4 regions of the Sutcliffiella sp. NPDC057660 genome follow, and region 3 is predicted to be linked to each of the others. Evidence: predicted binding sites of a transcription regulator. Region 3 holds the regulator's gene; each other region holds the start of a gene.
What was found. Region 3 encodes Rex, which represses fermentation and respiration genes when NADH is low (regulators of the CRP and FNR family bind a similar motif). Its sites were predicted from a motif close to TTGTGAAATATTTCACAA; they were not measured.
Positions count from the first base shown of each region.

Region 1 (3,130 bases), on a different contig from region 3:
CACCGTATAGGTCCTTGCAGACAATCAGCTCATCGCCGGATTGGAAAAGGGAAAGTACGGTCAGGATTGCTGCCATACCGGAACTGCACGCATAGCCTTGATCGCCATGCTCAAGGTCCGCGATTGCCTGCTCGAGCAATTGGCGGGTCGGGTTTCCGGTACGTACATAATCGTAGCCTGATGACTGGCCGATCCCTTCATGACGGTAAGCGGTCGAGAAATAGACCGGGGGATTCACGGTGCCTGTGGCCGTTTCACTGCGATTGCCAATTTGCGCTAGCTTCGTTTCTGTTTTATACATAAAAATATCCTCCTCTATGGTAAGTGGACAACGTTCATCACCAGAGAGGAGGACAGGGACTTTTTTTGGGGGAATATAAAAAAGCCTTCTGTAAGAAGAAGACTTTTGCAAAAAAGTTCATTCTTCTCATCTGTACAGGTTTTAAATGAAAACCTGCTGGAATTAGCACCTTTTCAGTCGTCTGTGGAGACGCTGCTGGTTGCTGAGGTGTCTACGGGCCATTTCCCTCGACCTCTCTGGATAAGAAAGTTCACTATGAAATTTACGAATCATTTTGATTATTTAACTAATTTACAACAGGTGAGAGTGGAATGCAATGTTTTTTTCTCGATTAAATTATTTTTATGCTGGGGGTGGGGGGAATAGACATGAATTGTTGGGTGATGGTATCATTTTTGATTAACCGATGCCGATTCTTCTTTTAAATAGATCACAAAAGGTAGAAAAGCATGCTGTGAGGGAGATTTTCTTGTGATGGGTAGTGAATAGAGCTGGTTTAAGGCCCTGTTTTCTGCTGATTCTAACAAATTGTTCTCTCATTCTAACAAAACTAGAGAACGTTCTAACAAAATTAGATAACATTCTTACAAATTGGTCCGTCATTCTAACAAATCACCACATCATTCTAACAAATCTATTTTCTGCCCAACTTTGTATGCCTGGAAAAGATTTATTCCTCTCCTTTTCGGGAACAGACAAATTGTCATAAAAAGGTCAATCTCCAGACGGGCATACTGAATCAGGATGCATTATAATAAACATAGTATGTGAAATGTTTCACGAACTTAATTTTAAACTAACTAACCTTAACATATACGCCAATCTAAAAGGAGAAGTGGCAAACGATGAATGATCTGAAAACGATAGCAAAGGCACAACGGAATACTAGAGCGGTGCTGATTTTTCTGGCTGTTCTGTCGGGGTTCACTGTCATTGGGCAGGCTTACTTTTTCGTGACGATAGTAGATCGCATCTTCCTGAAAGGCCATACTTTCCAGGAGATCATCCCATTCCTCGGTGGACTTTTGGCTGTCATGGCGGCAAGAGCCTTGCTCACCTATCTGAACGGGGTGGCTGGTGTGAAGATGGCATCAAAGGTAAAACGGGATTTCCGGCATGCACTTTTAAATAAATTTTCTAAAAGCCCGATTTCTGCTTCCTTGAAGGGTCAGTCGGGGCAGAAGGTAAGCGTGATGATGGATGCGGTGGATGAGATAGATCCCTATTTCAGCCGCTATATTCCGCAAATGATCCAGTCATCTGTAGTGCCGATCATGATTCTGATTGCGATTTTCACGCAGCATATGAATTCGGGATGGATCATTATTGTCACAGCACCATTCATCCCCATATTTATGATTGTAGTGGGGCTTAAAACGAAGAAGAAATCCGAAGAACAGATGGATAAGCTTGCTGCGTTCTCCGGAAGGTTTCTTGATACGCTGCAAGGCTTGACCACTTTGAAGCTGTTCGGCAGGTCACAAAGGCAAAAGGAAACCATCCGTGACAGCAGCCTTTCTTTCCGTGAAGCGACAATGGAAGTGCTGAAGATTGCGTTTCTTTCTTCACTTATGCTAGAGCTGATTTCGATGCTTGCAATTGGACTTATCGCATTGGAAATTGGTCTGCAAATGGTCGTTTTTAAAAATATGACATTCTTTCCGGCGTTCTTCGTTCTGGTGCTGGCACCTGAATTCTACTTGTACCTGAAGGATCTAGGGAGTGCGTTCCATACAGGGCGTGGCAGCATGGGAGCAGCGAAAAAGGTGACAGACGAGCTGGCGGTGGAGGAAGAGCCGATCGAATGGGGCAGCGGAGAGCTGGCCAACCCGGAATTGCCTCCAGTCATCGAACTGAAAAACATCGGTTTCAGTTATGCGCCAACCGGCTTCACCCTGAAAAACATACAAACTCAAATCCCTGCTTATGGACAAATCGCCATTGTCGGGAGAAGCGGGGCTGGGAAATCCACGCTGCTTAATCTGATGGCTGGACTGATCCCCCCGACTATAGGGGAAGTGCGGGTAGACGGTCAACCGTTATATAGCTACAGGGAATCAGAATGGTTCGATCAGCTCAGCTACATCTCACAGAACCCGTATCTTTTTTCCGGAACGATTGCCGAAAACATCGCCATTGGTGGAAAAGCTGACGCTACTCGCGAGGAAATGGAGCACGCGGCGAAAAAGGCGGGCATTCTTCCACTAATCCAATCACTGGAGCATGGATTCGATACATTAATCGGGGAAGCAGGTAGAGGCCTTTCAGGAGGCGAAAAGCAGCGGCTTGCCTTGGCGAGGGCTTTCCTGAAGAGGCCGAATATCATTCTTTTCGATGAACCGACGACAGGTTTGGATTTGCAGACGGAGCGGATTTTGCAGAGGTCGATGGAGGAATTGGCGAAGACGTCGACCGTCATCACAGTGGCGCATCGTCTGCACACGATAAAAAAAGCGGATAAAATCCTTTTGTTGGAAGGTGGGGAGCTGATCGCCGAGGGTACTCATGAAGCGCTTCTCAGCTCAGTTCCCGCTTACAGGCAAATGGTTTCCGTACAGCAGGGAGGTGGAGCGGAATGAAAGATTTAGCGATCGTGATAAAGCTGATGATGATAGAGAAGAAGGATATTTTCCTTTCCATCTTGCTTGGATTCACAGCAGGAATTGCGGCGGTGGGGCTTTTCGCATCAAGCGGATACTTGATTTCAAAAGCGGCGCTCATGCCTCCGATCTACGCGCTGACCGTCATGATAGCCCTCTTGAAGCTGTTTGGCTTTGCACGCGCGCTTAGCCGATATGGGGAACGGTATTTTTCCCACCGTGCGACGTT
Region 1 covers NZ_JBHVHV010000014.1:51,751-54,880, reverse strand. Annotated here, with positions in the region: gene ACFVAD_RS16820 (methionine biosynthesis PLP-dependent protein) at 1-301, opposite strand, end outside; SAM riboswitch class I at 425-548, opposite strand; gene cydD (thiol reductant ABC exporter subunit CydD) at 1,147-2,880, shown strand; gene cydC (thiol reductant ABC exporter subunit CydC) at 2,877-3,130, shown strand, end outside.
Region 1: cydD (thiol reductant ABC exporter subunit CydD) is a predicted target of Rex. The motif match lies at 1,067-1,084, and genes of this name have one in related genera.

Region 2 (3,130 bases), on a different contig from region 3:
TGAATCTGTCGCTTGGCAATACGATCAATGGTCCGGATTGGCCGACCAGCCTCGCCCTCGACAAAGCGGTGGAGCATGGCGTGGTGGCGGTTACTTCAAGCGGCAATTCGGGGCCGAATCTTTGGACGGTCGGCTCGCCGGGTACCTCGGCACAGGCCATCTCGGTAGGTGCCTCGACGCCGCCCTTGAACATACCGCATCTTTCAGGGTTTCTTTCCAAAAAGGAAATCGAGATGCTCCCGCTTCAAGGGTCAGCGAAATGGATTTTTAACAACAGGCCCGTCAAGATGGTATATGTCGGACTTGGGGAAGATGACGATTTGAAGGATGTCGACCTGAAAGGGAAGATTGTCCTCATGGAACGGGGGAAGATCCCTTTTTCGGAAAAAGCGTGGAATGCCAGGGAAAAGGAAGCTGCTGCGCTTGTCATCTACAATAATCTGGAGGGGAATTTTACAGGATCCCTCGAGGTGGAGATGGACTTACCGGTGGTATCGATCTCCAGGGAGGATGGCCTCTATCTGAAAAAGCAGATCAACAGGAAGTTCTCCTATGTGAGGACGACCTATAAGTGGCATAAGGACGACATTGCAAGCTTCAGTTCCCGGGGTCCGGTGACGCACAACTGGGAGATAAAGCCCGATGTGGTTGCACCAGGTGTCGCCATTGACAGCACAATCCCGAATGGCTATCTTGCCCTCCAGGGAACGAGTATGGCGGCGCCGCATGTGGCAGGTGCGAGTGCGCTGCTCAAGCAGGCACATCCTGACTGGTCGCCGAGTAAAATAAAGGCCGCGCTCATGAATACGACCAAGCCGCTTGAAAAAGAGGACGGCACCCAATATTCCGTCCTCGAACAGGGCACAGGGCGGATCCAGCTCGAGGAAGCCATGAGGACAAACAGCCTCATCTATCCTGGAACGCTCAACTTCGGCATGTTCGAAAAAAAAGATACCCGCACGGAAAAGGTGATAGAGATCCAGGTGGAGAACGTATCGGACAGCGATATAAAGTACACGTTCACCCCTCCAAGAGCGTCAAAGGGAATCCAGTGGAAGGTCCCGATCTCTTTTACACTTAAGCCAAATGAAAAAAAGAAAACAGCCATAACGCTCGATATCACCCCAAATCAGCAGAAAACTGGAATGCATGAAGGATCGGTAATGGTAAAAGCGAACCACCAGGAGTTAAGGCTGCCTTTCCTATATATAATAGAAGAACCTGATTATCCAAGAATCATGGGCTTCCAGTTCGGCTACGGCGATAAGGAAGGGGAGTACCAATATGAAGTGTATCTACCCGAGGGAGCGGAGGAACTAGGAATAGCCCTCTATGAGTCGGACACCCTTCATTTCATCAAATTCCTAGACTGGGAACGCGACCTGCCAAGAGGACTCTTCAAAAAACAGCTCTCAGCCGATAAAGTAAAAGTAAAGGGCCTCGTGAAAGCCGTCGTATTCGCTAAAAAGCTCGAAAAAGAAGACTCTGTCGAAGCGGATCTTTATTTTGAGTGAATACTTGGACATATTTCACTAACAAGGTCAAGCAACCAGGCATGAGAACCGTGAATAGTCACATAATGTTCACAAACTACAAAGTTAAACCCGACAATATCTATGTTAAAATATTGATATACAACAGCCGAATGAGGAAAATGTTCATCATTTGGCTGTTTTTTTCTGGGTAATAATAGGAGAGGTTTTGAAGCGCTTCACCTGCAAATCTTACCAAGAAAACTTTGTCGATTTTTTCCGTATAACACATTGACATTGAATTTTGGCTATTGTATGCTTACAAAGGGTATAAAATGATAGGGTTTTCATAAGCCTTATGCAACCATTTTTATACATATTTAGCATCGTTTTTGAAGCAAGACCTCAGTATTTTACCGCATGAAAAACGGGGTGTTTTCTATGAGTGATAAACGCCGCCCATTCCAAGCAATGGCCTTGATGTCCGCGATCCTTTCCTACCTTGTCGGCCCAACCTTAGTCGGATTATTTGGTGGAAGATGGCTGGATGGCAAAATAGGCACAGAACCATTGTTTCTGATCATTGGACTTCTATTAGGACTAGCAGCCGGCGTATACGGCGTGTTGTATGCAGTCCGCCAATTCTTCTCAGGAGAGTCATAATATGCCTGAATCAAAAGAAAATCTCTTAAGGCACATAAAGTACTTTTTGTTCTTATTAGCCTTGTATGTTCTCGGTTGGGGTTTTACACCTTATCAGGACTGGTTTCTGGGGTTGATCCTCGGGACCCTTGTAAGCTTCTATAACCACTGGCTTCTGTACCAGAAGGTGAAAAAGTTCACAGACGCAGTTGCATCTGGGGCGAAGGCTTACACATTAGGATCATTTTCAAGAATGGCTGCTGCAGTCCTTGCTGTAGTCATCGCTGTGAGATTTCCGGAATACCTGAATCTCTACGGTGTCATCATAGGGATCATGACATCCTATATTGTCATTATCATAGATTCATTTGTTAAACTCTTTACAAGCAGTGGGGAAGAGAGGTGAGTAGTGTTGAATCACGGTGCTCCAATACAGACGCTTGAAATATATGGCTTCGACCTTCATTTCAATATGTCTAATATTTTAATGACAACGATTGCGGCAACGATAGTGTTCCTTATAGCCGTCCTGGCGACAAGAACCCTGGCGTTGAGACCTACAGGCATGCAGAACTTCATGGAATGGCTCGTAGATTTCGCAAAAGGAATCATTAGCAGTACAATGGATTACAAAACAGGCGGAAGATTCCTTGCGCTGGCATTGACCCTATTAATGTATGTATTCGTATCAAACATGTTAGGTCTGCCATTCGCAATCATCGTGGGCGAAGAACACAATTTATGGTGGAAATCCCCTACAGCCGACCCTGTAATCACACTTAGTCTCGCGGCAATGGTTGTTGCCTTGACGCACTATTATGGGATTAAGCTGAAAGGCGTCAAAGAATACGGGAAAGACTTCTTCAAACCGATGAGTTTCCTTTTCCCACTGAAGATCATAGAAGAATTTGCAAACACCTTGACTCTTGGTCTTCGTCTATACGGTAACATCTTTGCAGGGGAAATCTTGCTCGGGTTACTGGCAGGACTAGCAGTAACAGGCTATGAAACAGGTA
Region 2 covers NZ_JBHVHV010000013.1:91,289-94,418, forward strand. Annotated here, with positions in the region: gene ACFVAD_RS16095 (S8 family serine peptidase) at 1-1,514, shown strand, start outside; gene ACFVAD_RS16100 (AtpZ/AtpI family protein) at 1,914-2,135, shown strand; gene ACFVAD_RS16105 (ATP synthase subunit I) at 2,137-2,520, shown strand; gene atpB (F0F1 ATP synthase subunit A) at 2,527-3,130, shown strand, end outside.
Region 2: ACFVAD_RS16100 (AtpZ/AtpI family protein) is a predicted target of Rex. The motif match lies at 1,700-1,717, and genes of this name have one in related genera.

Region 3 (3,130 bases):
TTTTCGAACATTTTCATATCACGTTCGTATTGCTCGGCCTTCTGGGCAAGGTACGCACTATAGTTGCCAAGGAACTTCGCAGACTGCTTCCGGGAGATTTCATAGACGGTTGTGACCACCTTGTCTAGGAAGTAGCGGTCATGGGAAACAATAAGTAATGCACCCGGATAGCTCTGGAGATATCCTTCAAGCCAGGAAAGGGTATCGATGTCGAGATGGTTCGTCGGCTCATCCAGAATCAATAGATCCGGCTTGGTCAGCAAAAGCTTGGCAAGCGCAAGACGGGTTCTCTGTCCACCGCTCAGTGTCTCGATTGGGGTCTGATAATCAAATTCGGAAAAGCGAAGGCCGTGAAGCACGGAGCGGATGTCCGCTTCATATTGAAAGCCGCCCTTCTGCTTGAAGGCTTCCTGAATTTCGTCATACTCCTTCAGAATGCGGGCGTAAAGCGGGCCATCCTCAAAATAAGCGGGATCTCCCATTTTCGCTTCCAGCGTGCGCATCTGATTTTCCATCTCTTTTAGACCGGAAAACACAGTCAGCATTTCATCCCAGATGGAACGCTCTGTCTGCAGCCCAGTATCCTGTGCAAGATATCCGATTGTTACAACCTTTGGCTTGATGATATCACCGGAATCATAGGACAGCTGATTGGAAATGATCTTTAATAAGGTAGACTTCCCTGCACCATTACGTCCAACAAGCGCAATTCTGTCTTTCGATTGTACTTCTAGTTTTATATTCGATAGAATAAGGTCAGCACCAAAATATTTCGTTAATTGATTTATCTGTAAAATAATCATCATTTTCACCTCATGCAATTCTAATGTAAGTGTATACTTCTTCAAGCGCCACTTCAAGAATTGGAAACGGCAACCTCTTACAAAATTGCACGGAATAGGGTAAAATGAAAGCGATTTAAAATCCGAAAAACGGAGCCGGCATCCGTTACATATAGAAAAGAACCGCAAACTGGTTGGACAATGGGGGAGTAAGATGAATAACGAACCGATGAAAATACCGCAGGCGACTGCCAAGAGATTGCCTTTGTATTACCGTTTTCTTAAGAACTTGAATACATCGGGAAAGCAGCGGGTTTCGTCCGCAGAGCTGAGTGAAGCGGTGAAAGTGGATTCCGCCACAATCAGAAGAGACTTCAGCTATTTTGGGGCACTGGGGAAAAAGGGATATGGCTATAATGTTCAATATTTGTTAACTTTTTTCCGGAAAACGCTCGACCAGGATGAATTGACTTATGTTACTCTAATAGGTGTAGGAAACTTGGGGACAGCTTTCCTGCATTACAATTTCATGAAAAACAATAACACGAAGATCGTGATGGCCTTTGATATCGACGAGTCGAAAATCGGCACGGAGATCGGCGGTGTACCGGTGTATCATCTTGATGACATCGAGGAGCATCTGCCGAAGGATGTGACGGTGGCAATCCTCACCGTACCGGCGCCAGTAGCGCAGCCGATAGCAGACAGATTGGTGGAAAAAGGGGTAAAGGGCATCCTGAACTTTACGCCAGCACGTATTAATGTGCCGGAAACCATCCGTATCCATCATATTGATTTAGCCGTAGAACTACAGTCATTGGTATATTTTCTCAAGCACTATCCAACAGAATGAAAAAGTAGTAGAATGAGTATATTTCAAGGAGGTGGCAAGAATGGGTCCAATCGGAATGGGTAGCCTCTTGTTAATCGTTTTCGTAGCATTACTAATCTTCGGTCCAAGCAAATTACCTCAACTGGGTAAGGCAGCTGGCAATACATTGCGTGAATTCAAAAACGCAACTAAAGGATTAGCGGATGACGACGACAGCAAACCAGAGAAAAAAGAAGAAACGAAGTAATGTAAGGATGAACATATATGCTAGATAGAGAAATGTCGGTGTATGACCATATAGGCGAGCTCCGAAAAAGAGTGATCATCATTGCTTCCTTCTTTTTCGTCTCAGCGATCGGCGGTTTTTTCCTCGCGGAACCGATCATTGTCTATTTACAGCACACAAATGAAGCGGAAGCGCTACAGATGAATGCCTTTCGCATTACAGATCCAATCAAGATCTTCATGCAGTTTTCTTTTTTGATTGCATTTATCATTACGTTCCCCGTTACGCTCTATCAGATTTGGTCTTTTATCAGCCCCGGTTTGTATGAGCGGGAGCGGAAAGTGACGTTAAGCTATATCCCAATATCCCTCTTCTTGTTCCTGAGTGGACTGACATTCTCCTACTTCATACTGTTTCCGTTTGTTGTGAAGTTCATGAGCAATCTGGCAGACCGCCTGGATATCAACCAAGTGATCGGGATCAACGAATATTTCCAATTCCTGTTCCAGCTGACCTTGCCATTCGGCATCCTGTTTCAGATGCCGGTTATTGTGATGTTCTTAACTAGGCTTGGGATTATCACTCCAGCTATCCTCGTGAAAATAAGAAAGTACGCGTACTTCGTATTGCTAGTAATAGGAGCATTGATTACGCCGCCGGAGATCATCTCTCATCTAATGGTGACAGTACCGCTTCTTATCCTTTACGAGATCAGCATCATCATTTCCCGCTTCGGCTATAAAAAGGTCAAGCTTGCGGAAGCAAAGTTGAATGAGGAATTAAATAAAAAATAGGCAACTACCGTAAAGGTAAGTAGCCTATTTTTTTTGCATACTTTTTATTTTCTTATGAAGCAGAAATGCCCGGATGGAAACGCCGAAGTCGAAGGTGGCGATCAGCATCAGCAGCATGGTGTGCCATTCAAAGACGCTTTCCTTGAATGACGCAACTGCCAAATACGTAAATAGACATCCCATGACGGCATAGAAAAAGGCCATATTGATCGGTTTTATTTTCATTGTGCTAGTCCTCCAGTTGTAGATGGCTTTATCATTGATTCTTTAAACTATCAGAAGAAGGAGATAAGATTCGGTAACGCATTCTGCATCTCTTCCATTTGCTTGATCATTTCTTCGATATCTTCCCTGAACACATACTGCACAATGACAACAAAGCTATTCATGGCGACATGGGCGATGATCGGAACAATGATGCGGTTTGTTTTGACATATAGGAAGGCAAAGATCCCACCCATTACAAAGTAAATCAACAGATGCTTGAAATCATTAT
Region 3 covers NZ_JBHVHV010000027.1:7,578-10,707, forward strand. Annotated here, with positions in the region: gene ACFVAD_RS23000 (ABC-F family ATP-binding cassette domain-containing protein) at 1-803, opposite strand, end outside; gene ACFVAD_RS23005 (redox-sensing transcriptional repressor Rex) at 997-1,635, shown strand; gene ACFVAD_RS23010 (twin-arginine translocase TatA/TatE family subunit) at 1,676-1,861, shown strand; gene tatC (twin-arginine translocase subunit TatC) at 1,879-2,634, shown strand; gene ACFVAD_RS23020 (YdiK family protein) at 2,659-2,859, opposite strand; gene ACFVAD_RS23025 (CPBP family intramembrane glutamic endopeptidase) at 2,910-3,130, opposite strand, start outside.

Region 4 (3,130 bases), on a different contig from region 3:
GATCTTAAGTTTAGGCAAAAAAAATAAGCAGACAGGAAAATCCTGCTGCTTATTTTGTTTCACGGTGTACAGTTACTTTTTTCAATCTTGGGCTGTATTTTTTAAGCTCAAGACGATCTGGGTTGTTACGTTTATTTTTAGTCGTGATATAGTTACGATCACCAGTTTCAGTACAAGCTAAAGTTACGTTTACGCGCATCGTTATCCCTCCAAACATATAAAGCTTTCAATTCAGACCTTACTATAATATCACCTTTTTTTTCGGAATGCCAGTCTTTTTTCAGTGGTGGAAAAATAGACGGTAAATCCTGCATCTTTTTCTCTCCTCCATTAGAAGAAAGTCGTGTTTCTTGTTATATTCTTAATAGAGAGAAATGATAATGGTAAGGAGCGTTTTCTGATATGTGCAAAGAAAAACAGCGGGAAGAAATGAAAAAATGGTTGTCTGGACTTGCTAAAGATTCTTACGACCAGAAATCCCGAAAAATTCATCAAGCACTTTTTTCATCGGCTGAATGGAAGAAAGCACAGATAGTGGGGGTGACAGTTTCGAGGGTTCCGGAAGTGGACACCATCCCAATTATCGAACAGGCCTGGCTTGAAAAGAAACTGGTCGCTGTTCCAAAATGCCATCCCAAGGATAAAAGCATGGAATTCTTTCTAATGAAAGGATTCGATGAACTGGAGACTGTCTACTTTGGGTTAAGGGAGCCAGACCCCACTCGCACCATCCCTTGTGAAAAATCAACAATGGATCTCATTCTCGTACCGGGACTCATCTTTGATAAGAAGGGCTACCGGATCGGGTTTGGTGGAGGCTACTATGACCGATTTTTAACAGATTACAACGGGACCACTGTCTCTTTGGCCTTCTATGAACAGGTAAAAGAAGAGTTGGAACATGAAACATTTGATATTCCTGTAAGCAAAATAATGACGGATGAAACAACTTATGACTGTACTGTTGGAGAATAGCGCGGTGCTGCTCGCGGGAATCCTCCTGCTTGCCGGGCTGGGGTATAAAGCCAAGGCACTTTCAAGGTCAGGCGCAATCGGCACATGCATCATCGGCATCATGATTGCTGCCGGGTTCAAAGGCTATGGGCTTCTATTGATCGGTATCTTTTTTGTAACCTCGAGTCTGTGGAGCAGGTATAAAAAGAAGAGCAAGGCAAATGTGGATGAAATCCTGGAAAAAGGGTCACGGCGCGACATCTTTCAAGTATTTGCAAACGGGATGGTTCCTGCAGGTTTTAGTTTGGGCTTCTTACTCTATCCCTCTGAAGCATGGTTGATCGGGTTTGTAACAGCGATAGCAGCGGCAAATTCAGATACCTGGGCATCAGAAATCGGCACGCTTAGCAAGCAGGATCCTGTTTCTATTCTTACCCTTAGAAGAGTGGGCAGGGGTACTTCAGGGGCCATAAGTCTTCTGGGAACGGGAGCTTCTGTTGCAGGAGCTGGACTCATTGCTGCTGTGTCTTCCATTTTTTGGGCAGAGATATCGCTTGGCACAGCCTTTCTAATTACCCTACTTGGAATACTTGGCTGTTTTGTTGATACCTATCTTGGCGCTTCGATTCAGGCTTCCTATCAATGCTCATTCTGTGGAAGGACCGTGGAAAGTCATTATCATTGTGGAGAGCCAGCGGAACTGGTGAAAGGATATCGAGCTGTAAATAATGACATGGTGAATATCGGGTCCATCGTATGCGTTTCTTTTCTGGCCGCGATACTCGCTGCTTCATAAACCTACATGACACATTATAGAAACATATTGCTCAGTGTTTCACAAACATTTGGTGTAAAATAAAGTTATAGTTAATCCTTGATAAGAAATGGGGAGATTGGTTTGAGAAATGGAATCAGTAGAGTCGCTTTGATTGGTACGGGATTCGTTGGTTCAAGTTATGCATTTGCAATGCTGAATCAAAATATATCGGAGGAGCTCGTCCTAATTGACCTCAATAAGGGAAAATCGGAAGGAGATGCCATGGACCTGAATCATGGTCTTGCCTTCGCTCCTGCTCCGACGAAGATATGGTATGGTGATTATCAGGATTGCAGGGATGCGGATATTGTGGTGATATGTGCAGGTGCGAACCAGAAGCCTGGTGAGACAAGGTTGGATTTGGTCGAAAAGAATGCCAAAATATTCAAGGGTATTGTCGATAAGGTAATGGAAAATGGATTCGACGGCATATTCCTTGTAGCAACCAACCCCGTTGACATCCTTACCTATGCTACATGGAAGTATTCCGGATTGCCAAAAGAAAGGGTAATCGGATCCGGGACCATATTGGATACTGCAAGATTTCGATTTCTTCTGGGAGACTATTTTCAAATCGACGCCAGAAATGTTCATGCCTACATAATCGGGGAGCATGGAGATACAGAGCTCCCGGTTTGGAGTAAGGCGGACATCGGTGGCAAACCGATCCTTGAATTGATGAAAGAAAAAGAAGAGTATAAAGAGGAAGACCTCGAGGAACTGTTTGTAAATGTCAGGGATGCTGCCTACCAGATCATTGAACGCAAGGGTGCCACCTATTATGGAATTGCCATGGGACTTGTCCGTCTGACAAAAGCGATACTACGGAACGAGAACTCCATCCTGACAGTCTCTGCTTACTTGGAAGGGGAGTATGACAGCAAAGATATTTATATAGGTGTCCCGGCAATCGTTAATAGAAACGGTATCCGTCAAGTGGTAGAAATAGAGTTGAATGAGAAAGAAAAAGAACAGTTTCATCATTCCGTTCAAGTGCTTACTAGCATCAAAGAGAAAGTCTTTTGATATTAGGCCCTGTTAATGTCTAGTGCTGATTTAATAAGAATCTAGCCTTTTGCGGAAATCAACAGCGGTGTTTAAAAGAATCTAATATTAAGAGGAAAAACATGTCTAATATTAGGCATGTTTTTCTTTTATTTGAAGCATCATAATAGCAGGAGGGATGATAATGGGATATTTAATCAGATTAGTTTTTATCATAGCAGGAGCTTATGCGATCTACCAGAACCGCTACCGGATCTTGAATTCCATTCTTGGAATAAGTCCGATCAGAAGGTTTGTGGTGGCCTTTGGAATGGACATCCCTTTTGTCCGGGATCGCTTCCTGCAAACGGTTTT
Region 4 covers NZ_JBHVHV010000002.1:196,330-199,459, reverse strand. Annotated here, with positions in the region: gene ACFVAD_RS02710 (nucleotidyltransferase family protein) at 1-8, shown strand, start outside; gene rpmG (50S ribosomal protein L33) at 50-199, opposite strand; gene ACFVAD_RS02700 (5-formyltetrahydrofolate cyclo-ligase) at 403-975, shown strand; gene ACFVAD_RS02695 (DUF92 domain-containing protein) at 953-1,750, shown strand; gene ACFVAD_RS02690 (L-lactate dehydrogenase) at 1,853-2,797, shown strand; gene ACFVAD_RS02685 (hypothetical protein) at 2,961-3,130, shown strand, end outside.
Region 4: ACFVAD_RS02690 (L-lactate dehydrogenase) is a predicted target of Rex. The motif match lies at 1,778-1,795, and genes of this name have one in related genera.